Regions from separate parts of the Lacticaseibacillus parahuelsenbergensis genome, predicted to be linked through region 4. Evidence: predicted binding sites of a transcription regulator. Region 4 holds the regulator's gene; each other region holds the start of a gene.
What was found. Region 4 encodes HrcA, which represses chaperone genes, less so after heat shock. Its sites were predicted from a motif close to TTAGCACTCNNNNNNNNNGAGTGCTAA; they were not measured.

Region 1: the regulator HrcA is predicted to act here: its motif matches at 3,851-3,877, upstream of LACPH_RS08245 (ATP-dependent Clp protease ATP-binding subunit).
Region 2: the regulator HrcA is predicted to act here: its motif matches at 3,543-3,569, upstream of groES (co-chaperone GroES).
Region 3: the regulator HrcA is predicted to act here: its motif matches at 2,819-2,845, upstream of LACPH_RS13725 (Hsp20/alpha crystallin family protein).

What each region holds. Positions count from the first base shown of each region.
Region 1 is NZ_CP132482.1:1,749,159-1,756,660, forward strand. Features, by position in the region: gene LACPH_RS08225 (sugar porter family MFS transporter) at 1-1,172, opposite strand, end outside; gene ptsP (phosphoenolpyruvate--protein phosphotransferase) at 1,435-3,159, opposite strand; gene LACPH_RS08235 (phosphocarrier protein HPr) at 3,159-3,425, opposite strand; gene ykzS (protein YkzS) at 3,568-3,759, opposite strand; gene LACPH_RS08245 (ATP-dependent Clp protease ATP-binding subunit) at 3,979-6,207, shown strand; gene LACPH_RS08250 (DUF1827 family protein) at 6,369-6,662, shown strand; gene LACPH_RS08255 (peptide chain release factor 3) at 6,793-7,502, opposite strand, start outside.
Region 2 is NZ_CP132482.1:2,199,673-2,207,174, forward strand. Features, by position in the region: gene kimA (potassium transporter KimA) at 1-258, opposite strand, end outside; gene LACPH_RS10250 (DUF1827 family protein) at 974-1,315, opposite strand; gene groL (chaperonin GroEL) at 1,559-3,196, opposite strand; gene groES (co-chaperone GroES) at 3,232-3,513, opposite strand; gene LACPH_RS10265 (CPBP family intramembrane glutamic endopeptidase) at 3,668-4,312, shown strand; gene LACPH_RS10270 (LCP family protein) at 4,393-5,451, shown strand; gene LACPH_RS10275 (sodium/glutamate symporter family protein) at 5,541-6,584, opposite strand; gene LACPH_RS10280 (ATP-binding cassette domain-containing protein) at 6,585-7,472, opposite strand; gene LACPH_RS10285 (GntR family transcriptional regulator) at 7,469-7,502, opposite strand, start outside.
Region 3 is NZ_CP132482.1:2,943,094-2,950,595, forward strand. Features, by position in the region: gene LACPH_RS13720 (heavy metal translocating P-type ATPase) at 1-1,592, opposite strand, end outside; gene LACPH_RS13725 (Hsp20/alpha crystallin family protein) at 2,180-2,620, opposite strand; gene LACPH_RS13730 (iron-sulfur cluster biosynthesis family protein) at 2,913-3,317, opposite strand; gene LACPH_RS13735 (S1C family serine protease) at 3,910-5,247, opposite strand; gene LACPH_RS13740 (MBL fold metallo-hydrolase) at 5,584-6,402, opposite strand; gene LACPH_RS13745 (two-component system regulatory protein YycI) at 6,471-7,268, opposite strand; gene LACPH_RS13750 (YycH family regulatory protein) at 7,332-7,502, opposite strand, start outside.
Region 4 is NZ_CP132482.1:1,538,065-1,545,566, forward strand. Features, by position in the region: gene dnaJ (molecular chaperone DnaJ) at 1-666, opposite strand, end outside; gene dnaK (molecular chaperone DnaK) at 780-2,648, opposite strand; gene grpE (nucleotide exchange factor GrpE) at 2,679-3,272, opposite strand; gene hrcA (heat-inducible transcriptional repressor HrcA) at 3,339-4,385, opposite strand; gene hemW (radical SAM family heme chaperone HemW) at 4,544-5,689, opposite strand; gene ribF (riboflavin biosynthesis protein RibF) at 5,691-6,635, opposite strand; gene truB (tRNA pseudouridine(55) synthase TruB) at 6,641-7,502, opposite strand, start outside.

The DNA of each region.
Region 1 (7,502 bases), 210 kb from region 4:
ATAAGCAGCCAAGTCATCGGGCTAATCGCTCCTTGGAAGAAGGCCAGAAAGAGCATCATCATCAGAATGGTTGTAAAGGAACGCAGCGGCGATCCTGCCGGCAAACGGGAAGCAAATGTCACACCTGTAATTGCCAGCGACGTACCGATTAAACCAATAATCAATAATGGTCGGCGCGGCACATGTTTAAGTAATTGCATCGTCACAATTGTGGCAGCAACCGCCGTGACGCCATTGGCAATGTTGGCAATCAATGCACTGTTGCGGCCAAATCCGGTCATCTGCAAAATTGATGTTCCATAATACATCATGACATTAATCCCAGCGATTTGTTGGATAACGCCTAAGCCGATACCAATCATCAATAGTCGACGAATCCACTTAACCTTGAGCGCATCAACCGGCTTGACCTTTTTATGTTCTGCACTTTTTGCAATCGTCTGTTTTAAATGTTCAAGCTCATTTGGAACCTCTTGCGGCGTTCGCAAAACCGCAAGACTGGCTTTGGCATCCTGCTGACGACCTTTCATCATTAACCAACGCGGCGACTCGGGAACAAAATGGGTACCGACACCTAGCAAGATAGCCGGAATCACGGCTAAGACGATCATCCACCGCCAAATACCGTGCACATTACCAAAATTCGTCCCTAAAACGGCATTCAAGATGAACGCAAGCAGTTGCCCAGAGACGACCATTAATTCATTTTGGGTCACAAGCCGACCACGCCGATTCGTTGGCGCAATTTCAGCCAGAAAACTAGGAACCAAAACCGAAACACCACCGACTGCCAGCCCCAAGACCATCCGGGCCCCAATCAACCAACCAGCACTAGGCGCTAGTGAAGAAGCGAGTGTGGCGAGAAAAAATAAACCGGCTAATCCGGTAATCAAACGTTTACGCCCATATCGGTCACTAACTCGGCCGACCAACACAGCGCCAAATGCCGCGCCTAACGTTAAACTACTGGTGACCCATCCTTGTAAACCCGGTGCTAATTTAAGTTCACTGGAAATAAACGGCAAAGCGCCATTGATGACGCCGGTATCATAGCCAAAAAGAAGCCCGCCCATTGTCGAAATGAGCGCCACTAGTCGTAACCGAACACGCGCAGTGGAAAAAGCACCAGTCCTGCGCTGCAAGCCTGTTTTTGTTTGATGTTGTAAATACATGCAATTCCCCCTCATTCGGTGAACCACCATACTTACTATCACAGATCTGCATCGCGGCTCGACCTTTTTAGTTTACATAATAACCATACCACTTTTCTGAAAATGCTGCATGTGCACCAGGTAAATACGATCTGCCCAGGCATTGCCGTCTACTTACCAAGCCACTTAAAAGAAATGACAAAGCTCTCGCCAAAGCTTTAAAGCAATTAAAAAAGACCGCCACCCTATTTGGGATGACAGCCTTCTTCAAATCATGACGTCATTACTGACCGGTTGTCTTTTTAACCAAGTCCGCATTTTCGTCATTCGAAATATTTTCATTTAGAGCAACATCGGCCATCTTAGCCATGTCCTCGGTGGAGAGCCGCTTCATCAAGCTGCGCACCTTAAGAACAGAAGTTGCAGACATGGAATATTCGTCAAGTCCCATACCAAGCAGCAACGGAACCATGATCGGATCACCAGCAGCTTCACCACACATGCCAGCCCATTTGCCTTCCTTGTGGGCTGAGTCAATCACATGCTTGACCAACCGGAGGATCGATGGGTTGTATGGTTGATACAGGTAAGAAACATGTTCGTTCCCACGATCAGCCGCCATTGAGTACTGAATTAAATCGTTAGTCCCGATCGAGAAGAAGTCGACATACTTAGCAAACTGATCAGCCAGAACTGCCGCAGCAGGAATTTCGATCATAATGCCAAGCTGAATGTTGTCGGATACCTTAACGCCATCCTTAACCAACTTGTCTTTTTCTTCTGTGAAGATCTGCTTAGCCTGTTTGAACTCGGAAATGGTTGCGATCATCGGGAACATGATCCGCAGATTACCAAATGCAGACGCGCGCAACAAAGCACGTAATTGGGTACGGAAAATATCCTGACGATCAAGACTGATCCGGATCGCACGATAACCTAAGAATGGGTTTTGTTCTTGCGGTAATGGCAGGTACGGCAAATGCTTATCCCCGCCAATATCCATTGTCCGAACAACGACCGGCTTTGGATTCATGGTTTCAAGAACCTTCTTGTAGGCCTCGAACTGATCGTCTTCAGTCGGCAATTCGGAAGAATCCATGTAAAGGAATTCGGTACGATACAGGCCGATACCTTCAGCACCATTTGCCAGCACACCATCAAGATCCTTAGGGGTCCCGATGTTAGCCGCAACATCAAAATGCTTGCCATCAGCCGTCACGGATTTCGCCGTCTTCAGTTGCGCCCATTCAGCCTTTTGCTTGGCAAATGCTTCAGCAGCTTGCTTGAATTTGGCAACCTCATCCGTCGAAGGATCAATGACCACTTCACCAGTCAGACCGTCAACGGAAATCAATTGACCGTTTTGGGCCTTCTTGGTGACGTCATCGGTTCCGACAACAGCAGGAATTTCCAATGAACGCGCCATGATTGCGCTGTGGGCCGTCCGACCACCGATATCAGTGACGAATGCCTTCACATACTTCTTGTTGAGCTGTGCCGTGTCAGAAGGGGTCAAATCGTGAGCCACGATAATGACTTCTTCATCAATCAACGCCGGATTCGGCAATGTACGACCCAACAAATGCGCCATAATACGCTTTGTTACATCGCGAACATCGGCAGCACGTTCCTGCATATATGGATTATCAGTCATGCCTTCAAAGGTCTGAATGAAGAATTCGGAAACTTCCTTCACAGCTTGTTCGGCATTTACTTTTTCGTCCTTGATCTTGGATTCGATCTGACCGGTAAAGTCAGGATCAGCCAAAATCATCATATGGGCATCAAAAACTTGAGCCTCTTCTTCGCCAAGCGATTCAGCGGCCTTTGTACGGATAACCTTTAACTCATCATTACTTTGATCAAGTGCCTGCTTCAGCCGATTGATTTCCTTTGAAGGATCATCAACCGTTTTTTTGTCAAATGATAAATCAGGTTGAACCAGTAAATAGGCCTTCGCTGTGGCGATCCCATCACTAGCAGCGATTCCCTTCAAATGTTCAGCCATTATTCAGCCAAGCCTTCTTTTTTCATAGTATCGGTAATAGCAGCAATTGCGTCTGCTTCGTCGGCACCTTCAGCAGAAATGGTAACATCGGCGCCTTGGCCAACACCCAAACTCATAACACCCATAATGGACTTCAGGTTAACGCTCTTACCTTTATATTCCAAGTTGATGTCTGAGTTGAACTTGCTGGCTGCTTGTACCAACAAGGTTGCCGGACGTGCGTGGATCCCGGTTTCTGCAATAATGTTAAATTCACGTTTTTCCATGACTGATCTGCTCCTTCATATTAACTAGATTTCTAGTGTTTTTCCGAATAGTTTATAGGCACACTAACACCTAAAACAATTCATGTAAACCTTACCATTTTTTGTAGCTTGCCACAAGCGTCACATGAGATTTGACGCTTATTTAGCGGGAATCAACTGACCGGTAATGGTATTCGATGACACCATCGCGTTTGGCCGTCCCCACAATTTCTTCACGATCGGGATAATTTGTCCATGCCGCCCGAAACGCCATGAATGTTTCGGGCGTCACCGTGATCTTGTCACGCTGACCAGTCTTTAACTCATCCATTAAAGCGACATAATCCTGAGTCATCTATTTGCCTCACCTCACTCCATAAGGTTAGCATAAAAGTAGGCATTGAAAAAGCGCTAATGCCTGATATCACTGAAATATTTGGAACTTTTTAGCACTCTTGTGTGTCGAGTGCTTGCATTCTCAACATGAGGGTGTATACTATTGCCATAGGTCAAGAAAGGTCAAACCTTTTTCGACTATATGTGGCACCTATTTAGACAGGAAGGTTGTGACAAAATGTTATGTGAAAACTGTCATAAGAATCCAGCCACTATTCATCTTTCAACCGTTGTTAACGGTACGCGGCAGGAGATCAATCTCTGCCAAAACTGTTATCAATTACTCAAGAAACAAGCAGGAGGAAATATGAATCCAACAAATGCTACTGATCCGTTTGGGTTCGGGAGCTTAGATGATATCTTCCGTGCGATGAATCAGGGAATGGATCGGCCGCAACAGCCTAACGCGCAGATCCCGCCTACTCAGGCAGGACGCGGCGGCAATGGTAACAACGGCCGCAATGGCAATGGTGGTAAGGGATTGCTGGGTCAATTCGGTATTGATCTGACCGAACAGGCACGCAAAGGCCAAATTGATCCGGTCATCGGCCGCGACAAAGAAATCTCGCGGGTGATCGAAATCCTGAATCGCCGGACGAAGAATAATCCGGTTCTGATCGGTGAAGCCGGTGTCGGTAAAACCGCTGTCGTCGAAGGCTTGGCATTGAAGATTGCCAATGGCGACGTACCGGCAAAGCTACAGGATCGTCACGTCATTCGTCTCGATGTCGTTTCCCTTGTTCAAGGAACGGGTATTCGTGGTCAATTCGAGCAGCGGATGCAACAATTGATCGATGAACTCAAACAAAATAAGAACATTATCCTATTTATTGATGAAATTCACGAAATTGTCGGTGCCGGCAACGCTGAAGGCGGCATGGATGCAGGCAATGTTTTGAAACCTGCCCTCGCTCGTGGCGAATTGCAACTGGTTGGCGCAACCACCAGCAACGAGTATCGTCAAATTGAAAAAGATTCCGCGCTTGCTCGGCGACTTCAGCCAGTCATGGTTGAAGAACCTAGCGTTGACGAAACCATTAAAATTCTAAAAGGCTTGCAGCCGCGTTATCAAGACTTCCATCACGTTAAGTACACGGAAGCCGCGATTGAAGCCGCAGCTACACTCAGCAACCGCTACATTCAGGATCGCTTTTTGCCTGACAAGGCCATTGACCTGTTGGATGAAGCCGGTTCTCGCAAGAATCTGACGATTGCGACCGTTGATCCTGAAACGATTAAAACCAAGATTGCGGATGCCGAGAATCAAAAGCAGGCAGCACTGAAACAGGAAGATTACGAAAAAGCCGCCTTCTATCGCGATCAAGTCACGAAATTAGAAGACATGGCCAAGAAGCAATCAAATCTCCCTGAAAATGAAGTGCCAACTGTCACCGAAAAGGACATGGAAAAGATTGTCGAAGAAAAGACCAACATTCCTGTCGGTGAACTGAAAGCACAAGAACAGGCACAGTTGAAGAACCTTGCCAGCGATCTTGAAAAACACGTCATCGGTCAAAACGAGGCGGTTGACAAGGTTGCGCGAGCCATTCGCCGTAACCGGATTGGCTTCAATAAGACCGGCCGGCCAATCGGTTCCTTCCTCTTCGTTGGGCCTACCGGTGTTGGTAAAACCGAGCTGGCCAAGCAGCTGGCCAAAGAACTGTTCGGTTCGGAAGATGCCATGATTCGGTTTGACATGTCGGAGTACATGGAGAAATTCAGCGTCTCCAAACTGATCGGGTCACCGCCAGGCTATGTTGGCTACGAGGAAGCCGGCCAGTTAACTGAAAAAGTTCGTCGGAATCCTTATAGTCTGATTTTGTTAGATGAAATTGAAAAAGCCCATCCCGATGTTATGAACATGTTCCTGCAGATTCTGGATGATGGCCGCTTGACAGATTCGCAAGGCCGTACCGTTTCCTTCAAGGACACCATCATCATCATGACGTCCAACGCCGGATCAACTGACGCCGAGGCTAATGTCGGTTTTGGTGCAACCTTGAGTGGCAAGACGCACAGCGTTCTGGATCAGCTTGGCAATTACTTCAAGCCGGAATTCCTCAACCGGTTCGATGATATTGTTGAATTCAAGCCACTTTCTAAAGATGACTTGTTGAAGATCGTTTCCTTAATGATCACTGACACCAACAATAATCTCAAGAGTCAGGGCCTGACGATTCATGTCACCGATCCGGTCAAAGAGAAGCTGGTCAGCCTGGGTTACAATCCATCCATGGGTGCGCGGCCATTACGGCGGGTTATCCAAGAACAGATTGAAGATCGGGTAGCCGACTTCTATCTGGATCATCCGGATGCCAAGGAACTTGAAGCCCGCATCAGCAATGGTGAAATTACGGTTGGCGAACCAGCCAAAGCCGAAACGCCTTCAAAAACCAGTAAAAAGTAACAACCAGCAAACATCACCCGATCATAACGATCAGGATGATTGATACAAAGACAGAAAGCCCGCGGACAAAATGTTCGCGGGCTTTCGATTGTACATAATATTATTTTTCCTTAAATTGTTTTATAATAAAACCAGTAGGAAGAGAAATGGAGGGCCTGACCATGCGACTAATTAATGTCACCAACAGCTTTAGAAATTTGGTAAGCCAGCAACTAAGCGGCACTGATGCCCGACTTGTCAAAGTCTTTTCACTCGGTCAAACCACCGTTGTTTATACAGAAGCACCTTCACACATCGAGATACTGTTCACCAACGAACGCCGCAACATTCAACGTGAGGAAATTGCCTTCACGCTTGACCGGCTGCTCAAAAAGTCCATTGACGAGGTTTCGCCAATCATGGGCCACCATTTAGCCGAGGTAACGGTGCCTAAGCTAGAACGTCAGGCTGAATAAAAGAGAGTTTTTGTTCATTCGTTAGGCGATCAAACGATGCATCGTCATGGTTCTCATGTATAAGCGAAAGGGTGCCTCAAAATTCGGCAACAAAAAAGCGGCTAATAGCCGTTTTTTTTTGTTGCCAAGATTAAAGCTTAGCCGTCAATTTCACATCCGGATACTTGTCCGCAAACCACCGCTCGGCATATTGGTTTTCAAACAAGAACAACGGATCACCGTGAATATCCTGCACCAGCAGGTTCCGCGAACTGCTCATCTTTTCGTCCATTTGATCCGGATCGATCCAGCGGGCAATACGCGAGCCGATCGGGGTCATCACAACCTCGGAGTGGTATTCATGCAACATCCGAAACTGGAAAACTTCAAACTGCAATTGACCGACCGCACCGAGAATGTAGTCATTTGTATGGTAAGTCTTATAAAGTTGGACCGCCCCTTCTTGAACCAGCTGCTGCATGCCCTTATGAAACGATTTTTGTTTCATGACATTTTTAGGGGTGACGCGCACGAAGATTTCTGGGGTAAACTGTGGCAACTTTTCAAATTGGATCGGCGTTTTACCTTGATAAATGGTATCGCCAATCTGAAAATTACCGGTGTCATATAAGCCGACTATATCCCCTGCAACCGCAGTCGAGACAGTTTCGCGGCTATCGGCCATAAACTCGGTGGAATTGTTAAGCCGCATGGTTTTACCGGTGCGATGTAAAACAACATCCATGCCACGCTCAAATTCGCCGGAAACAATTCGCACAAACGCAATCCGATCGCGATGAGCCGGGTTCATATTCGCTTGGATCTTGAAGACGAACGCTGAGAATTCCGGATTGGTCGGCA
Region 2 (7,502 bases), 660 kb from region 4:
TGCGTGGATAATCTGCCGATATGAAAGTGTCAGTGAAATCAGCAAGACTAAAACAAACGCCGCAATCGGTAACGAATACCAAATTGCCGCAGCCGACAGTGTCGTAAGGACCAAGACAATCTGCTCGGTCCCATAAGCCACACTGGACAAAGCATCTGACGACAACATCGCCAGCGCTTTGAAGATGTTAAGCTGTTGACCACCTTCCTCGGAAGATTTCAAAGGCCGCCCAATGAACAGCCGTTTCAAGTGCATCATTTTCTAAACTCCTATTAACCCACACCGGTTCAAAAATTTTAATGAATCGTAAACAAACATGCATTAGTGTACTCTAAATTTCGGCTTACGCCTACCTTGTTTCATCTTAACTTATATGTGTCGCCAGAAACACCGGTTGGATTGATATTTGTCAGCGGGTATGGTTCGGAAAAAGCCGCGATCAGGCACTGCTCTATAAAGAAGCTAAGGGGTTCCGTTGACTGCTAAGTTCTGTAGCGCGTTTGGTAGCCCAGAAATTCAGGTGCAAGAACCTCAACCCCAATGGCAAAAACCGCCATTGGGGTTGAGACTACTTACGCTTTATTTAAGCACACCGGTTCACGCTCACTTTAACGCGTTCGCCGGCGCAGAAGTCTGCGTATAAGGACCTTAGGCGCAATGGCCAAAACCGGGCCATCACGCCTAAGGCCGCTTATACTCCGACTTCTAACCGCACCGGCTCACGCTCGACCATAACGCGTTCGCCGGCGCAGAAGTCTGCGTGTAAGGACCTTGGTCGCAATGGTCAAAGCCCGACCATCACGCCCAAGGCCACTTACACTCCGACTTCTAACCGCACCGGCTCACGCTCGACCATAACGCGTTCGCCAGCCCAGAAACCTGCACATAAGGACCTCGAGCCTGAATGGCCAAAGCCCAGCCATTCAGGCTCGAGGCCACTTATGCTCCGGTTTCTAACCGGGCTGGCTCACGCTCACTTCTCGATAATAACCACATCATGCACTTTCAATTTACGATGGACTTCATGTTCGATCTCGCTTTTGGCGGCGTGGTCGATTTTTAGCTCGGTTTTTGGTGTGTCTGGCAATAGTTTCTCGAGGACAAAATCAATTTCGGCATCTTTGATGGTGCGCTTGTCATGAGTCAGGACAATATCGATTTGGTCGAAACCTTCCACATAATAAACATGCACCGATCCTAGCGTGTAAAGTTCGAAATACTTGACTGGCTTGCGACTGTATAAAAAGCGCATGGTGTGCGGAAGCATCTTGTGTAAACTGGCATTAAGCCGAATGGGATTTTGAATCAATTTCATATAACTCGTCCCCTCTTATTTGACATGGAAAATAGCAACGTTAACTGTTTACCAATTTTATTTTAACAAGGAAAGGTGGTCAATGCCTATGATAACGCTTGGCACGAGTTTGAAGGGTACAAAAGACGTGCCATCATACGTTCGCTAGCCCAGAAATTGGCTGGCTCACGCTCACATATAAAAAACACCAGCAAAGTTCGCTGGTGTTTTATTTGTGTTCTTCTTTTTAAGGATAGGACGAAATTACATCATGCCGCCCATGCCACCGGCTGCCGGGTTTGCACCTGCAGCACCCGCGTTGTTATCCTTTGGTTCTGGCTTGTCAGCAACAACCGCTTCAGTGGTCAGCATCAAAGCAGCAACTGATGCAGCATTTTGCAATGCGGAACGGGTAACCTTGGTTGGGTCGATGATACCTGACTTAGCCATGTCTTCCCATTCACCGGTTGAAGCATTGTAACCAATGCCTTGCTTTTCCTTCTTCAATTGTTCAACGATGACAGAACCTTCGCGGCCAGCGTTTTCGGCAATCTGGCGAACAGGTTCTTCAAGGGCACGCAGAACGATGTTGATCCCGGTCTGAACGTCGCCTTCTTCTTTCAAAGCAGCGACTGCAGGGATGACGTCAACCAAGGCAGTACCACCGCCGGCAACGTAGCCTTCTTCAACGGCAGCACGGGTCGCGTTCAAAGCATCTTCGATCCGATACTTACGTTCCTTCAATTCGGTTTCGGTTGCAGCACCGACCTTGACAACCGCAACCCCGCCGGCTAACTTAGCCAGACGTTCTTGCAACTTCTCACGATCGAAGTCGCTGGTTGTGTCGTCAATTTGCTTCTTGATGATGTTAACCCGTTCAGCAATGGCATCCTTGGAACCTGCGCCATCAACAATCGTGGTGTTGTCCTTGGTAACGGTAACTTTGCCGGCACGACCCAATTGTTCAATCTTGGTATCCTTCAGATCCAAGCCAAGATCGGAACTGATCACGGTGCCACCGGTCAAGGTTGCAATGTCTTCCAGTTGTGCCTTGCGCCGATCGCCAAAGCCAGGGGCCTTAACTGCAACAACATTGAAGGTACCACGAATCTTGTTAAGAACCAGGGTTGGCAATGCTTCGCCGGCAACATCGTCAGCAATGATCAACAGTGCCTTACCTTGTTGAACGATTTCCTGCAATAGTGGAAGGATGTCCTGAATGTTGGAAATCTTCTTATCGGTAATCAGGATATATGGATCGTCCAGATCAGCTTCCATTTTATCATTGTCGGTTACCATGTATTGACTCAGATAGCCGCGATCAAACTGCATCCCTTCAACAACAGAAAGTTCAGTGTCGATCCCTTTGCTTTCTTCGATGGTAATAACACCGTCATGGCCAACTTTTTCCATGGCGTCCGCAATCAGATTGCCGACTTCTTCATTGGAAGATGAAACCGAAGCAACCTGGGCGATTTCCTTCTTGCCGTTAACTTTGTGGCTGATCTTGTGCAGTTCGTCAACCGCTGCCTTGGTTGCCTTTTCGATACCTGTCCGAATGCCAACAGGGTTAGCACCGGCAGTCACGTTCTTCATACCTTCGCGAATGATGCTTTGTGCCAGAACCGTTGCGGTTGTGGTACCATCACCGGCGATATCGTTTGTCTTGGATGCAACTTCCGCTACCAACTTAGCGCCCATGTTTTCGTAATGGTCTTCTAAGTCAATTGACTTGGCGATCGTAACACCGTCGTTGGTGATTTCCGGTGCGCCATAACTCTTATCCAAAACAACGTTGCGGCCTTTTGGTCCTAAAGTTGTTTTTACTGTGTTTGCTAATTGATCCACGCCACGCAGCATGGCGGTACGTGCATCCTCAGAGAACTTAATTTCTTTTGCCATTGTTTTTATTCACCTCAAAATTGATCGATTATTTTTTACGCAATTGCCATAATGTCTTTTTCGTGCAGTACGAGGTAGTCTTGACCTTCATACTTTACTTCAGAGCCGGCGTATTTGTCGTATAATACAGTATCGCCAACTTTAACGGCCATTGGCAGACGCTTGCCTTCCGGTGTCAAAGCGCCTTCACCTACTGCGACAACTTTGCCGGTTTGCGGCTTTTGTTTGGCATTATTGGCTAAAACAATGCCGCCAACAGTCTGTTCCTCTTCTTCAACGACCTCGACAATCACGCGATCTCCTAATGGTTTTAACAAGGCAATCCCTCCACATTACATTTTTTGATTTAGCACTCGCTATGTCTAAGTGCTAACTACAAAAGTAACTATAACGAGTTTTCCGGGTGAATGCAACCCCAAAACCCGGGAATGTTATACTAATTTCAGATATTTTTTCAAAGGAGTCCCCTATATGTCACTGCAAAAACATGCCTTTTCCGTTGTCGGTGCTTACCTCGTCACGTTTATCGCTAACCTTTTGATTTTCCAATTCATGCCGGTTGGGCGGCTCAGCCTTGGTATTGTGACCTTAATCAGTGTCATCGCAATGATTGCTGCGGCGTATAGCGAACGGCAACTGGTCATTGCCAACGCGATTGAAGCCCCTGGCGTCCTCGCACCACAACAGCGCGTTTTCTGGGGTGTCATCGGCATTGCCGGCGTCTTGGCTGCTCAGTTAGTCGGCTCATGGCTTGAAATGATCCTTTTTAAAATGCCGCAAACCAATAGCCAGATTCATCAGCAGCTTTCCAGTATGACCACCAATCCCTGGTACTTTTTGGCAATCGGCCTCGCCATTCCCGTTCTGGAGGAGCTGGCTTTTCGTAAAGTATTGTTCGGTAATCTGGTTAATGTCACTGGCGTTTTCGGTGGCGCTTTGATCGCCAGTCTGTTATTTGCCGTGACTCAACCAGGCGGCCACTGGCTCAGCGCGACCTTAGTCGGATTGGTTCTGGCCTATGATTACCGTCACACCGGCGCCATCAGCACTGCCATCATCGCCCATGTCGGTGCACTATGGGTGGTCTGGCTATATTACATTGCCCACGCGCTGTAAACGTAATCGAATATTAATCTCGTTGGCGCATTCAATCTTCTATAATGGAAATAATGTTTTTATAAAGGAGCCGTTCAAAAATGGAGACCCGTTCAAATCACCGCCACCGTCAACCGCCTAAACGTTTTCGCTGGGGACGCCTCATCGGCTTAATCGTCATTGTCGGCCTGTTTACGGTTGGCGCCTATGCCCTGCGCCTCTATAGCCAGGCAAAATATGCCATCGACAATACATACCATGCCACCAAACACGTCAGCACGGACATCGCCCAAAAGAAACCATTTGCAGTACTCCTGCTCGGGGTCGACACCGGTGCTGAAGGACGCGTTGAAAAGGGCAACTCCGATACCATGATTGTGGCCGTCGTCAATCCGAAGACCAACAAAACCACCATGGTCAGCATTCCCCGCGATACGGCTGCTGAATTGATTGGCACCAAAGAGTTCAATATGCAGAAAATCAACGCTGCATACAATGTCGGCGGTTCTGATATGGCCATCAACACAGTCTCTAAACTTGTGAATGTGCCGATTTCTTATTATCTGACGATCAACATGGGCGCGCTGGAAAAAGTCGTCAATGCGGTCGGTGGGATTGACGTTGATGTTCCGTTTTCATTCCAGGATCCTTACACCGGTAACCAGAAATTCAAAAAGGGTCGCATGCATTTAAATGGCAACATGGCACTTGCCTACTCACGAATGCGCCACGCTGATCCGGAAGGCGACTATGGCCGGCAAAAGCGCCAGCAACAAGTCATCAAGGCAATTTTGAAAAAAGCCGTTTCTGTCGGATCGCTTGGTAACTTCACCAAACTCATGGACACGATTTCTAAAAACATTGCAACTAATCTGAGTTTTGCCGATATGCAAAGCATTTTCATGAACTATCGCGGCGCTGCCAAAACCATCACAACCGATCATCTCAAAGGGGTTAACGCCTGGGTCGGCGACGGTGCCTATCAAATCGCATCCGATGCCGAAATGCAGCGGGTTTCCGATAAACTGCGCAAAGCACTGGGCCTGCAAACCGAAACCATCAGCAACGAAGAAACCAAACAAAATGCCAAGAATACTCAGTTTGATTTCAAGGCGACGACCGATCAAAATTACATTATCTTCACACCGTATGACCGTTAACATCCCTGCAAGTAAAAACCGCCTGCCGACTTTTTTTCGTCGGCGGCGGTTTTTTAGTGGCGTAAAAATTTGCTTCTGCCTGCTCAGTGCTATCGAACCATCAGCTGTTCTTGCGCACGCTCACGATGCAGCCACCAAAGACCAAGCGCGAGAACACCGATAATGGAGACACTGTAGGACAGCAATTCATTTTGGAACAGCCAATCCCCAAAATTGTAAGGGACAACAATCAAGGCATAGACAAAAATGACCCAGCGGAGTTTTGGTAACAATAGGATGTCGCCTTCGTTTTCCAACGAAATGCGGTCAAACAACCACCGGGTGATCCAGTACCCGGCAGCACTGGCTACTAATGCCATAGCAAATAGGAAAAGAAAGAACTGATCGCCATGTGACCAGAGTGACCGATAAGACTGGTTAGTCATCACCGTCTTAATTAAAAAGCGCTGAACGGCACTCATGCCAAGCCAACCTCCGAGAAGTCCAAAGACAAACATGCCAAATAAGGAGGCAAAGATACTGCCAACTGCAACACCAGCAGTGAACATAAAACTATTAACCGCTAGATTGGTCATGAACAGTCCCAAAATATTTAAGCCACTGATTCCGACATATGCAGCTGGAACACCAACGTTATAGCCAAGCAAAGTGATACAAATACCGATCGTCGTAGCCCCCAAAAGGCACGCAAGCCCGTACCAGTAGCGAGTGGTAAACAATTGCCTCCGTTTAAATCGACTTTTAAATATAGCCGCATTGAAATTGCTTGCCTGATCCATCCCAGCCATAGCTAGCCCGAATATTAATGGAATTACATAATGGATAATCGTTATAGCTAGTCCCACCAGAGAAGATGAATAAAGCTTATCTCGTTGCGGTTCAACTAAATAACGCTGATCCTCACGATAATCCGCATAACTCTTGTTCACGTAAAAATCATCTTTATGTTTAGCCGCTTGCTTTTTAGTCGAAATAAACTCTGCGGGACTCATGATGTATTTCTGTTGATTGTGATAGTTCTGTAGTGTATTGCCTAAATTAAGCAGCGCCAATAACACAACAAAAACAAACATCACACGAACAAGCGCTTTATGCCTTATCCGAACAAGTTTCAACAGCTGATGATCACCCATCTAGCTCACCTCCGCATGTTTTTTTCGAAATTCGACTTTAAACAAATCCGACAATGACAATGGCAGGCTTTCGTTCAAAACCGGTTGCTCAGCTTGCAGTGCCGCTTGCACATCTGGCGTGAAATCAGGGAAAACGACTTCGATGACGCGCCCACGGATGTTCAAAATGCGGCCATGCCGTTTGATCACCGCCGGAATTTCCTTGGTTCGGAATACCAATTGCAATTTCACCGCTTGCTGGCGTACGTTTTCCAAGGTGAGATCACGGCTGATGCGCCCATCTTTGACGAATAAAATGCGATCGGATAAACCGTCTAATTCGGCGAGATTGTGAGACGCAATTAGAAAGGTTCGCTGACCATCAGCTACTGCATCCACAACCAGATTCACGATGCGTTCGCGAATCAGGACATCCAGCCCATCGAATGGTTCATCGAGAAAAACATATGGTGCCTGACTTGCCAAAGCCATCGCCACCATAACCAGTGCCTGATACCCTTTGGATAGCCCCTGAAACCGCTGGCCGCCAGTTAACCTGAATTTTTCGATCAGATGCAGAAACGCCGCCTGGTCGAATGAGGGATAAAGCAGCGCATAGGTTGTTGCAATCTTGGCTAATGCATACTTGCGAAAAAATAAATGTTGCTGATCTAAGTAAAAAATGGCTGCTTGTTGCGTTGATTCTTTTGTCAGATCATGTTGATCCAACGTGACCGTCCCGCCGTCAGCGATATACTGGCGGGTGACGGTACGAAAAATCGTGGTTTTGCCGATACCATTTGGGCCGACCAATCCGACAACCTGGCCGCGATCCAGCGAAAACGTGATATCGCGCAGGACTTCCTGATTGGCGATTCTTTTTTGCAATTTAGTCACGATTAAACTCATACACGATGCTCCTCCTTTTCAGTTAACCAT
Region 3 (7,502 bases), 1.4 Mb from region 4:
GCAGCGACCTTAGCCAAATCGTCACGCAGCACAACGGCATCGGCTGATTCACTGGCCGCCGTTGCGCCGTGTGCGCCCATGGCAATTCCGACATCGGCAATCGCCAATGATGGGGCATCGTTAACGCCATCGCCAACCATGACAACCGGCCGGCCATTTTTAGGCAGTTTATCCAATACTTCGATTTTCTGTTGTGGCAACTGCTCAGCATAAACCTGGTCAATACCGACTTCTTCAGCAACTTTATCAGCAATCGACTGCTGGTCACCGGAAATCATGATCAAGTTAGCATCATTCAGTTCGTGCAACTTGGACATCGTTTCTTTTGCTTCTGGCCGAATCTGATCGGAGAAGGTAATGGCACCGGCGTATTTACCGTCAACGTTGACATAAACCGCCGTCGTATTGATAGTATCCGTTGTCCCGGCAAACTCTGCTTTACCGACTTTAACCTTATGACCATCAACCGTCGCATTCACCCCGAAACTCGTAGCTTCGGAAACATCGGTCGCTGGCAGACGATCAGCAACCGGCACAGCATCGGTCAGGGACCGGGCCAAAATGTGGGTTGACTGGCCTTCTGCACTAGCCGCCAAGTTCAACAATTCATCTTGTGAGAAACCTGCTTGTGGCAAGATCGCTGCCACTTTTAAAATACCGCGTGTCACCGTACCGGTTTTATCAAAAGCAAACGTCCGGGCATCGCTTAGCTTTTCAAGTGTGGTACCTGACTTGACGATAATCCCGTTACGACTGTTGCGGCTCATGCCGGAAACCATCGCAATCGGTGCCGCCAAAATCAGTGGACATGGCGAAGCAACAACGAGCACTTGGGCAAACCGAACCGGATCGCCTGACAAGTACCAGCCTAGACCGGCAATCACATAAGCGATCAAAGTGAACGGTACCGCATAGCGATCGGCCATCCGGACAAAATGCGCTGGCCGTGCTTCTGATTCCTTAACTAATTTGATAATCCCTTGATACTGACTATCTTCGGCACGTTGGGTAACTTTAACGGTTAACGCAGCATCACCGTTAATTGTCCCGGACATGATATCAGTACCTGCGTTTTTGGCAACTGGTTTAGACTCACCGGTTAAACTGGCTTCATCGACCAAACTCTCGCCTGCCAAAACCGTACCATCGACTGGAACAACTTCCCGCGGCTTAACCAAAATCGTTTCACCGACTTGGACCGCATCAACATCAACATCTTCAACGTGACCATCAACCATGCGATGAGCCGTTGTCGGTGCATTTTCCAACAACTGTTTCAATTCGCTGCTGGCTTTTGTCGCAGCAAAATCTTCCAACGCATCGCCGCCGGTTAACATGAGCAACACAATCATCGATGCCCAATATTGACCGACTGCCAGCGTTGCGACAACCGCCGTAATGGCTAATAAGTCAACCCCAAAGTTACCGGACCGAATTGTTTTCACCATGCCCCCGAACATAATCAAGGCGATAATCGACCCCATCACCGTGATTAGCCCCTGAGCAATCAATGGCTGTTTTAATACGAACGCAAAGACCAGCGCAACGGCACTTACAGCGAGCACCATCATTAACTGCCAGTTCTTCTTCATTGTTGCCACTCCCTTTTCCTAAGTACCTTAATTATAACCATTACAATCTGAAAAAGCAATCCTTTTTAGAACGAATATAATCTGGCTTGGAAAATGTTTTTCACGCAACGCTCAATTCAGTTTGGACTAACTTACTGGGACAGATCCCCTTTAACAGCGCGCCCCTTTGCCGCTTTAAAGGCAATGATGTACCTGCTTTATTTTTTGGCACCCCTAATATTTACCTTCCATTATACGCCTTTGCAGGTAAAAGATTCGCGGATTGAAGCTTATTTGTGCGTCAATTTCACATGAGATTGGGAATGGTTCGAAAGAATCCGCTGCCAAGATGATCTCTGAATCTTATACGTGACACTTCTGCTTTAACGCGCTCGCCAGCCCAGCTTTCGATAACGCGCTCCCCGGCGCAGGGGTCTGCGTGTAAGGACCTCAGTCGCAATGGCCTAAGTTCGGGCCATCACGCCTGAGGCCACTTACACTCCGACCCCTAAGCGCGCCGGCTCACGCTCACACGAAAAAAAGATTCCCACCGGTTTCCCGATGAGAATCTTTGTCATGACTTGTGTTGCTAGGCAAACAGATCCGAATTAGTCAATCGTGATCTGATGGTTTCCTTCTTGATCGCCTGTCAACTTAGGCAGATCAATCGTCAAGACACCATCAGTGACTTTAGCGCTGATCTTACCCTCATCAACATTTGGCAACCGATAGCTGCGGCTCATCCGACCATAGCTGCGTTCAGACATCAGCATATTGCCTTCGTTGTCTGAATGATCAGCTTGCTCTTCATGCTTAACCGCAACACTCAGAATGCCATGATCGTAACTCAGATTAATGTTTGGCTTCTCGATACCGGGAACATCCACCTTCACAACATATGACTTGTCATTTTCCTGAATATCCGTTTTCAGCAGGCGACTGCTATCACCACCACGACTAGGCGTGAAGCTGTCAAAAATATGCCGCCCTAAATCATTGAAGAATGGATCATCCAACCAATCATTGCGCCGCATAAGATCATTAGCCATCATTGAAAACTTCCTTTCAATATAGTGAGCGTGAGCCAGCGCGGTTAGAAGCCGAAGTATAAGCGGCCTTGGGCGTGATGGCCCGATCTTGGCCATTGCGTCCAAGGTCCTTATACGCAGGCTTCTGCGCTGGCGAACGCGTTATGGACATTGACGTCATTACTGTTCCCTCAGAACACCTAAAGTATAACACAAAAATTAGCACTCGTCATGCACGAGTGCTAATTTTGTTCTTCTAATCTTTGCTAACTCACAGTTTCTGTCCCCGAAACTCGCAACAACGATCCGCTATTTAGCAAATCTTGCCGCCCAAGGATTTCATTTCTTCACGCCGCTTGTCATCGGATTGCGGTTTTGCCGTCACGTGGTTCAGTGTCACCGCGCCGTCCAAAATGCCGCTATCATCGCGCAAAGCTAACGAAGCATTCTTGAAATCAAGCGTTAGCCCGCTGCCGAAATAATCCGTCTCCGGATCACCGGTCGTCAATTTGAAACCGGCGTCGTTTTCTAGCGGCAGTGCATAATCCTGATCGTCCGTATCCGTCACGACAATTTGGTACTTATTGCCAATGGCACAGGAACCGCCTAATTTGGAATACTTACTCGAACCATCATCCAATGCCAGGAACAAATGTTGATCCTTGGCAACATGGTTGTTCAAATAAGTCACCGCAGCTGGTTTGATCGTGATCTTCATGTTGGACCATCCTTTCAATACATTGTGCACAACTTATTTACCATCTTTATGGTATCCAGTTTGTCCACAGAAGTCAAATTCCGAGTTTTTCGCAATCAACAACAGGTTGTCCACACGGGTTATCCACATGTGCGTAACTTGACACCCAAAATATAGTATGAAGAACTGAAATTGACACCAAATAGACGATTCGAAAAATTCAAGTAAAAAATTTTTCGAACGCAGTCATCCACAGTTTTCAATCGTTCGATTTCACAAACTTCAGCGCACCAATCCCGCTCCCACGGCTGGGAACAAACGTTTTGTCACAAGTCAAAAAAGTTTATCCACAAGTTATCCCCAGATCGGTGGACAACTTAATCACACCCGAAAATCTTAGTTATGAACAGTATCCACAGAGTTATCCACAGGTCAATGAGCACTTTTACCAAAAAGTTACCCACTCTTGACAAAACTTTTTCTTGAACTTTTCCACAGGTTATTCGCTAAACTTTCGTTAAAATTTGGGGAAACCGCTTCCGACTAACTACGCGAATGAGTCGAAAAAATCCCCGATCAAGAACCGAACATTCTCAATCGGGGATCTTCTAATTTAATTCTTTAAATCGCTGGTCGTCTGAGTCAGTTTAAATGAAACGGTTTGTTGCTGACCTTCGCGATACACGGTGAGCTTAATCGTATCGCCAACCTTGTGCTTATACAGTTGTGTGTGTAACTCAGCTGTGTTGGTAACATTGACACCATCCAGTGCGGTAATGACATCATACTTCTTCATCCCTGCCGTCTTGGCGCTGCTGCCACTGGTAAAGCCGGCAACCACGACGCCACCGGTGATGCTAGATGGCAATTTCAGGACTGACTTTTGCTGTGTGGCAGAAACGGTGGATAAGTCGCGAACCTCAACGCCAAGCGCTGGCCGAACGACTTTGCCGTTTTGTACAAGCTGGTTGATGATCGAAACCACTTCGTCACTTGGAATTGCGAAGCCCATGCCTTCGATTGTGGCACTGTCAGAACTGCTGCTGGAACTACCGGATAGCTTCATCGAGTTAATCCCGACGACCTGCCCGGCTAAGTTAATCAGCGGGCCACCGGAATTTCCTGAGTTAATCGCGGCATCAGTCTGAATAACCGTTGCCTGGCCAGTTGTATTGCCGTTACTGTCCGTGACATCAATCGTTCGGCTCTTGGCACTGACAATCCCCTGGGTCACGCTGGTCGCGTATTGTGAACCCAGCGGCGAGCCAATCGCTAAGACAGTCTGCCCGGCTGCAATCTTACTTGAATCGCCAAAACTTGCGACGGTGGTGACCTTGCTGCCATCAATGGTCAGAACCGCTAAGTCAGACGTTGAATCGGTTCCGACTAAGCTAGCCGTCAACTTGGTGCCATCGCTTAAAATGACTTCAAGTTTATCCGAACCGCTAACCACGTGATTATTCGTGACAATATAGGCTTTGCCGTCTTTCTTTTGGTAAATCACACCAGAACCTTCGCTGGCTTCTTCAAGGCTTGAAGAGCTGTTACTCGAACTGCTGCTACTTTGTTGGTTACCTTGACCAAAAATACCTTCAAGGCCGCCAAAAGTGTCAAGGCCATCGCTGTTACTTTCGGCTTTTTGCATATTCACAACGGAAACAACAGCACCTTTGACTTTAGCAAAAGCCTGCTCCGATGCGCTGCTTTGGTTAACCGAGACATTAGAGATTTTCGTCGTCCCTGCCTTGCCGGAAGTATCGGTCACGCCAAGACTGGCATTGTGGTTCATCGCCCAGTAGGCGGTTCCGCCACCAACACCGCCACCGATCAAAGCAGCAACCACCGCCACAATCGCAATCAGTTTCCAGCCGCTATTCTTCGGCTTCTTCGACCCCCGTTGCGGTTGCTGATCTTGTGGTGTCTCTTGAAAGTTATGACTTCCATTATCCATAACTTGATCCTCCTTGTGGGCAATTCTAACTCACCCTGTTTACAATCATTATTGTAAGTGGCGATTTTGACGAAATTATGAACAACATAGGGCTTTTTTTAATGAGCGTGAGCCGGCGCGCTTAGAAACCGGAGTGTAAGTGACCTCGGGCGTGATGGCCCGAACTTAGGCCATTGCGACCGAGGTCCTTACACGCAGGTTTCTGCGCCGGCGAACGCGTTATGGCACACATAACACACGTCAAAAAGAAAAAAAGCGGCCAACCCGCAATCTTTTTATGCACAAGTCGTCTGCTTTTTCCTACCAACTGCTATCCGAAACACTGCACCAATCATCTCACACAACAAACAATGGATCGGCAATGGCCGGATCAGTATCATAAAGATGAAAATCGTGATCGACCGCGAGCCCTTGTTGTGCCAATAACGAGGCAACGGTTAAATGAGCCAGCGGTTTATTATTATTATGTGGCGATAGATGTCCGAGATAAATTCGCTTGGTGCGCAAGCCAATCACATCCATCAGCGCATCGGCACCATCCTCATTGGACAAATGCCCTTGATCGCTCAGAATCCGCTGCTTCAACGGCCATGGATACGGACCGGTCCGCAACATCTCAAGGTCATGATTACATTCCATCACATAAGCATCAGCATCGCGAATCGTCCCGGCCACCCGATCCGACACATAACCGGTATCAGTCAGGATCGTGAAGGTTTTGCCATCATGATGAAACTGATAAAACTGTGGCGCCGCAGCATCATGCGAAACGCCAAAGCTTTCAACATCCAGATCGCCTAAAGTCAGCGTTGCCCCCATATCAAAAAGCCGCAACTGATCTTCTGGAATCTTACCGACACTTTTCGGTAGCGCCGCAAACGTCTTGGCATTGGCGTACACACTAATTTGCGGATAACGTCGCGCCAAAACGCCGACCCCGCGCACATGATCGCTGTGTTCATGCGTGATGAAAACACTGTCCACATCGGTCAGATCCCGCCCGATGCTTTGCATGAGCTTTTCAATTTTCTTACCGGACAAGCCGGCATCAACCAGCACCTTGTGACCAGGCGTTTCAATGTAGGTTGCGTTACCGGAACTGCTGCTGGCAAGGACACTGACACGCATCCCAAAATCTTCGCCCACGATCAACATCTCCCAACTTTACCATTCGGCTGACTACCTAATTTGGCACCCAGCCGTTATCGCTTTACATTCTAACACTAATTGTCACTGCGATTCTTCATAACCGTTCGCGTAATCGCATTGACACGTTTAACCGTCACATTTCCGGTTGCCCGATTTTTAACGCCAATGTACCAGGCGGGCACATAAACCGTGCTGCCTTTTGCGTCAAGTAGGTAACTATAGGCTAATTTAGTCGAAACAATCGCTGAATTGTTTGGAATGTCGTTGTCCCGATACAGGGCGATTACGGCGTCCTGCTCACTCATTAAATTCAAGCGATCCCGTAACACGCTCAACTTGGACAGGTAGGTCTGTGTGTAGCTTACCAGGCGATTATCGTTAACATGTAAAGTGACCGCTGCACGCCGATCATAAATTAACCCGGCTTTAGGATGCTGAGCAAAGACGATTCGCTCATCGTTAGAAAGTGCCGGCGCATATTCGTACTCTTTGCCGTGATAGACGTTGTTTTTAACAAATGTTGCCAGCTGCTGTTGTTCCTGGTTTTTCTTCAAGGTAATCGGTTCATCCAAGCTTGCCTGCAGCTCTTGATAGTCACCTTCGCTGATCGTCACCTGCTGCTTCACAAGCAGACTCCGCGCCGCTGACAAGGCGGTGTTAGCTTGGCTGGCAAGGTAATCGCCTTGAGGTGTCTTTTTGCTTAAATGCGGCAACTTAATCTGATCGCGGGTAATATCGGTAATCGTCGCCGCATCCCCGCTCTTAATCGTCGCCAGATCGACTTGCTGCGCCTGAAAATAGCTGATGCCCAGAAAAATATTCAAGCCAACGAAGACAACCAGAAAGATCCATTCAATTCGTCGAAAATCCACAGTACTCGCCTCCTAAGCTGAGCGTGAACCAGCCCGGTTAGAAACCGGAGTGTAGGCCTTCAGTCACTGCGACGCCCCCGAATCACTCGAACTGCCAGCTGCCGCATTATTACTTGGGGTTGCCGTTTGGCTGCTAGCAGCACTGGCAGAAGAAGCACTGCTATGATTCAGCCAACTTTGATAGTCGCGATACTCGCCCTTCATCTCGACATAATAAGTCGGCTGCAGATCAAC
Region 4 (7,502 bases):
GCTGCCATGGCAAGTCGGGCACTTTTCTTTGATTTCTTTACCGGTACCGCCGCAGACGTCGCAAACCTGGCGTGTCATCATCGTGCCAAAGGCCGTATTTCGTTGTACCTGGATGTAACCGGTACCATGGCACTTATGGCACGTTACCGGGCTGGTACCCGGTTTAGCGCCACTACCATGACAGGTATGACAAACAGCTTCGCGATCGTAGGAGATCTTGGTATCTTTACCAAAAATCGCCTCTTCAAACGTCAAGTCCATCCGGTATTGTAAATCGGCGCCTTGACGCGGTGCTGACGGATTCGCTTGAGCACCACCACCAGCTCCGCCAAAGAATTGACTGAAGATATCGTCAAAGCCGCCGCCAAAACCACCTTGGCCACCGAAATCGCCAAAACCGCCTGCCTGGCCTCCTCCTGCGCCGGCGTTGCCAAATCCCTGCGGACCATCAGCAGAACCATACTGATCATAGGCCGCACGTTTCTGGGGATCAGACAGGACCTGATAGGCTTCATTTATCTCTTTAAACTTTTGCTCTGCACCTGGTGCGTGATTAAGATCGGGATGATATTTTTTCGATAGCCTGCGAAAAGCCTTACGAATGGTGTCATCATCGGCATCCCGGCTCACACCGAGCGTCTCATAATAATCTTTCTGATCCGCCATGAGTTCCTCCTCGATTCAGATCGTGACTGAAAATGCCAATTCAGCATAGCATAATTCAAACAAAAAGCCAAAACCGCGCCGCGGCTTCGGCTTTTTGCTGATGATCTGCGACCTTACTTCTTATCGTCGTCAGAAACATCCTTGTAATCGCCATTGATGGTATCATCGTCAGACTTCTTGTCGGTATCGCCTTGCGTTGCACCGGTTGCAGCACCACTCGCAGCGCCGCCTTGTGCCTGCTGATTCTTCTGGGCGTTTTCATAAAGCTTAACGGTCATGTCCTGAACCAGCTTGTTCAAGTCGTCCCGCTTTTGCTTCATGTCATCAAGGTTGTTTTCTTGTTGCGCTTTCTTCAAAGCTTCCTGAGCATCCTTGACTTTCTTGATGTCTTCTTCAGGAACCTTGCCGTCAACGTCCTTGAGCGTCTTGTCGGTCTGGAAGAGTAACTGGTCGACATCGTTCTTCAAGTCGACTTCTTCCTTACGCTTTTCGTCGGCTTCGGCGTTTTCTTCGGCTTCCTTCTTCATGCGTTCGATTTCTTCATCGGACAAACCGCTGGAACTCTTAATGGTGATGTTCTGTGACTTGCCGGTGCCGAGGTCTTTGGCAGAAACCTGAACGATCCCGTTCTTATCGATATCAAACTTGACTTCGATTTGCGGAACCCCACGTGGTGCCGGCGGAATATCCGTCAATTCAAAGCGACCAAGCGTTTTGTCATCCGCTGCCATTGGCCGTTCACCTTGCAGAACGTGAATGTCAACGGCAGGCTGGTTATCAGCTGCAGTTGAGAAGACCTGGCTCTTGGAAGTCGGAATGGTGGTGTTACGATCGATTAATTTGGTGAAGACGCCACCCATGGTTTCAATACCCAAGGACAGCGGCGTAACATCCAACAGAACAACATCCTTAACATCACCGGAAATGACACCACCTTGGATAGCAGCACCCAAAGCAACAGCTTCATCAGGGTTGATACTGTGATCTGGGTCTTTGCCGGTCCATTCTTTAACGGCTTCCTGAACCGCCGGAATTCGTGTAGAACCACCGTTTAAGATAACCTTGTCGATGTCAGCGTTGGTTAGCTTAGCATCCTTCAACGCATTTTCAACCGGTTGCTTGGTCTTGGCAACCAAGTCAGCGGTCATTTCGTCAAACTGAGCACGCGTCAAAGTGCGTTCCAAGTGCAACGGTCCATTAGGGCCAGCAGAGATAAATGGTAGACTGATCTGGGTCTGGGTAACGCCAGACAGATCCTTCTTTGCCTTTTCAGCAGCATCCTTTAAACGTTGCATGGCCATCTTGTCCTTAGACAGGTCGATGTTGTTGTCCTTCTTGAATTCGGAAACCAACCAGTTGATGATCTTGTTATCAAAATCATCCCCGCCCAAATGGGTATCGCCATTGGTTGACAGAACTTCAAAGACGCCATCACCTAATTGCAGAATGGAAACATCAAAGGTCCCACCGCCAAGGTCATAAACCAGGATCTTTTCATCCTTGTCGCCTTTGTCCAAGCCATAAGCCAATGCTGAGGCGGTTGGTTCGTTGATGATCCGCTGTACATTCAAACCGGCAATTTTACCGGCATCCTTGGTAGCCTGACGTTGGCTGTCATTGAAGTAAGCCGGCACGGTAATAACGGCATCCTTAACCGGTTCGCCCAGATAGTCTTCAGAAAATTTCTTGATGTATTGCAGAATCATCGCTGAAATTTCCTGAGGGGTGTATTCCTTGTCGCCAACCTTAACTTTGTAGTTGGCTTCGCCCATGTGGCGTTTGATCGAAACAATCGTATCCGGGTTGGTAATTGCCTGACGCTTGGCAACTTCACCGACTTGAATTTCACCATCTTTAAACGCAACAACAGACGGTGTGGTCCGATTGCCTTCAGGATTTGTAATGATCTTTGGCTGATTGCCTTCCAAAACCGCAACAGCTGAGTTGGTGGTTCCTAAGTCAATACCAATAACTTTACTCATATTGTTATACCTTCTTTATTTTCAGTTTAATTATTTAGCAACAACGACCATAGCAGGGCGTAAAACGCGATCTTTGAGATAATACCCTTTTTGCAGGACCTGCGCGACAGTATCAGCTGCGTGTTTGTCATCAGCCGCGACTGTTTGTACGGCCTGTTGGGTATTCGGGTCGAATTTTTCGCCGGTGCCATCAATAGCAGTGATGCCGTTTTCCTTCAAAGCACGCTCCAAATGGTCATAAACCATTTGGACACCCTTTTTTAGTGAAGCAGCACTATCATCTTTGGCCTCGGTTGCAAGCGCACGTTCAAGATTATCGACAACTGGCAAAATCGCCTTTGCTAACTTCTGGCCATCGTACTTCAGCAGCTTCTGTTGCTCTTTTTCGAACCGATGATTCATATTTTGAATCTCCGCGGCTGCCCGCAGATATTTATCTTCGAATTCATCACGTTCTTTCTTCAACTGCTCGCCATCATGTTGGCTGCTTTTTAGTTGGTCATTGAGATCAGCGATGCTTTCTTTCAGAATGTCTTCTTTAAGCGAAGATCCTGACGCTTCAGCAGGTTGTTTTGCCTGTTTGTCGGTATCTGCTGCGGTTTGCTTTGCTTTTTTTTCTGCCATGGTATCCTCCCTTTAAACCATATTTGCTGGCATTCATGGATCCACACAACAAATATTTTTTAATTTTTATTGATCAAAGTTGGCATAATAATCCGTCAACCGTTTTGCCAGCTCTTCACGGAAAACATCCAGCAGTCCGATCATTTTCGAATAAGGCATCTGTGTCGGGCCTAGCAAGGCGATCATCCCAGTGCCGTGGTCACCAACATCGTAGCTGGCGGTGATTAAACTGAGGTTGGCCAAATCAATTGGCTTAAGCTCTGGCCCCAAACGTACTTGAACCGGCGTTTGACGAATCGGTCCGCCAAGCAGTTCCGTCAGATCACCGTGATCAGCGTCAATCAATGACATAATCTTTTTCAGTTCATGGATATCGGAATCGCCTAGGTAATCCATCAGATTCAACCGCCCGCCAACGTAAAAGCGCTCGGACGCAGCTGATTTCAAAACGTTACCGAAGATATCCAAAAAGCCTTCAGGACTGGTTAGATACTGCATTAACATCGAAGGCACATCGGTTTTCAGCCGCTGTGCAACTTGAATTAATGGCAGTCCAACGAGTTGATCATTGACAATTCGAATCGCCTTTTCGAGCTCATCGGATGAGATGTTTTGCGATACGGTAAAGACCTGGTTTTCAATGTTACCGTTATTCGTGACCAAAATCGCCATGACTTGATGATTGCCTAATGGAACAAGGCGAAAACCTGTCAGCTTGATATTGGTTACTTCAGGTCCCAAGCTAATGGCCGTGTAACTCGTCAGATTGGACAAAATTTGCGCACTTTGCGCGACAATCTCATCCATCTTATTGTACCGCTGGCTAAATGCCTGCTTGATAGTCGCCAGTTCTTGATGCGAAACACGCACCGGTTCAACAAGGTGATCGAGATAATAACGATAGCCTTGCGTTGACGGTACGCGCCCGGAACTGCTGTGGGTCTTGGTGATCAAACCGGCATCTTCTAGCGACGCCATATCATTACGGATTGTGGCGGAACTGACATGAATGGGCAACTCGCGCATCAATCGCTTTGAACCAACCGGCTCTCCGCTTTCAGTAAACAGGCGGATGATTTCTTTTAAGACGAGCACTTGCCGTTTCGTCAACATTTTCTCACCTCACCTTTAGCACTCGTTTCGCACGAGTGCTAATACACTGAATAATATACCAAGCACCGTTAGCAAAGTCAAGGCGACATTGCTAAAATCTTCAGTGTTTTCGGTGTTTCTAGCCAGTGGCGGCCATTTTTTAAAGAAAAAAGAGCCGTTTAAATAAGCGGCTCGTCAAGCAAAAACTGTTGAAAGACTTCGTTGCCTAAAAACTTGCCCTTGTTAGTCAGCCGGATGAAGCCATTATCGCGCTGTAACAAGCCTTGGCTTTCCAACTCAGGTACGGTCTCGCCATAAACGGCATCAACGGTCAGATGATAGCGCTGATAGAAGCGTTTTTCACTTACGCCGCGCATGGTTCGCAAACCAAGAAACATTTCCTCTTCAATTTGTTCGGACACCGGAACCAAGTGATGGGCCAAAACCGGTAAACGATCGGTGTGAAGCGGCGTTAGGTACTGTTTGATCGGACCATAATTGTGATACCGATCGCGCCCAAGATAACCAAACGCACCAGCTCCAAAGCCAAAATATTTGTCATTTTGCCAGTAAAGCAGGTTGTGTTGGCATTGATAGCCATCCTTGGCAAAATTGCTGATTTCATATTGATGTCTGCCATGTGCTTCCATTAGATCAATGGCATCCTGATACATATCGGCTTCGACATCCTGCGTTGGCAAGCGCAATTTGCCTTGGCGCATCAAATTATAAAAGATGGTTTTCCGTTCAAGAATGAGTGAATACGTCGAATAATGAGGTAAATCCAAATCGAGTGCTTTTTGTAGACTATTTAAAAAGTCGTTCCGGCTTTGACCAGGTAATCGGAAAATCAAATCAATCGACAGATTATCAAAACCGACTTTTCTGGCATTGGCGATCGCAACATAAACGTCCTTAGCGCGATGAATCCGTCCGATCCGTTTGAGGACATCGTCGTTAAAAGACTGAACCCCGATTGAAAGTCGATTGACACCATAATCATGTAAAACCTGCAACTTATCGGTCGTCAGCAAATCATTGGGGTTCGCCTCAAACGTGAATTCACCAGAATCGAAGTGCAAGATGTCGCGAATGCCTTGGCAAAGTGTTGCTAACTGTTTGGACGTCAACGTTGTAGGCGTTCCACCACCGACATAGACCGTTTCGATTTTCTCATCAGGATGCTCAGCCATGACCATCCGCATTTCCTTAAGCAACATCGCAACATAGTCATCAACCGGCTGACCTTCAATGAAGACTTTATTGAAATCACAGTAGTAACAAATATGTTCGCAAAACGGAATATGAATATATGCGCCTGCCATTTTAACCCTTCCTCGCGAAATACTGACGGACCGCCGCTTCATCTTTCTTTAACTGGATAATCAAACCTTCTGCATTGGCAAATTTCACTTCACCGCGTAGATAGTGGTACCAACGAACCTGAACAGTTTTGCCATAAATCATACGGCTAAAATCCAGCAAATTAATCTCAAGCGTCACATCGCGATCACTGCCAAACGTAACATTACGGCCGATCGAAGCCATCCCCAGATACCAAGTACCATCCACGTTTACTGTCACGGCATAAATCCCGATACCAGGAAGCCGCTGCTGACCTAATGTTGCCAGATTAATGGTTGGAAAGCCAAGTTCTCGACCACGGGCTTCGCCATGCACCACTTTGCCAGTCGTTAAATAAGCGTACCCTAAAAGCTCGTTTGCCGTATCGATATCCCCTTGATCCAACGCATCACGAATCCGGGTCGAGCTGATTTTTGCACCATCTTCGGCCAACTTAGGTACGCTAACAACTTCAAACCTGCCATGCGCGTAGTCGGGCAGCAACGCCATATTGGCAATCGCGCGTTTACCGTAAGTATAGTCAAAACCGGCCACAACTGTATCGGCTTTCAGGCCCACCAAATATTGGTCAACAAACGCTTGCGGCGATAAGGCAGCAAATTCTGGTGTAAAGTGAACAAAATACAACAAATCCACGCCTAATTGCCGCATTAAATTAATCTTTTCGTCACGCGTTGACAGATACTGAATCGTTGTTTTACTAACGCCGCGATAGACAACAGCCGGATGAATATCAAATGTCATCACGGCTAACGGCAATTTTTTGGCTAAAGCAATTTGCTTTCCTGCTTTAATCACGGCTTGATGGCCGCGATGTACGCCATCAAAGAAACCCAGCGTTAAAACAATGGGCTGTGGCGGCGCCGCTGATGCTTGCAACGGTGGGTGAATATCAATGACTTCCATCAAAATTATCTCTCATTCTTCTCATTTGCTAAAAACATAATATCCGGGCGATACTGGTGTTTTTCGAACCGATAAATGGCTTTCAAAACGCCATCGTAATGCAGCCGAACCCGTGGTCCATCCAACTGAAGGGTCAAAAATCGGCCGTGTCGGACATCGTCATACTGGTCGGCTGTCAAATCAACTTTCGGCAACTCAGCAAACGCAATATCAATCGGTTGGATCACTGACGCTAAGGTGCCGTCAGCAATATGTTGCCCCAAGGCTTCAAGACTGACCGCTTGGGCTAATGTAAAGCCGCCGCTTTTAATCCGCGTCAATTGGCTCATTACCGCAGCGACGCCTAGCGATTGGCCAACATCAACTGCCAAGGTTCGGATATAGGTTCCCTTAGACACCGCAGCCTCAAAACGAAAACGTTGGATCCCTTGAGTTGCGTCGAAAATCGGTTCACTGGTTCGCTCAAAGCGTTTTACCGTTACCTGACGTTTTGGCCGTTCAACCGACTCACCTGCCCGGGCATATTCATACAACCGTCTGCCATTGACTTTGACTGCGGAAAACATCGGCGGTACTTGGGTAATTTCACCTGTCCATTGCGTGAGCACCTGATCCAGTTCATGTACCGGTACCGGCTTCACCAGCGGCGTTCGTTTCACCACCTCGCCATCAAGATCTTCAGTGGTCGTGGCAAAACCAAGGGTGATTTCGCCGGTATAAATTTTGCCACTGGCCATTAATTGGGGCACAGCTTTGGTTGCCGCGCCAATCGCGAGCGGCAAAACACCGTCAACGTTTGGGTCAAGCGTGCCGGAATGACCGATTTTTTTAATGTGAAGAAGCTTGCGTGCATGATAAACGGCATCG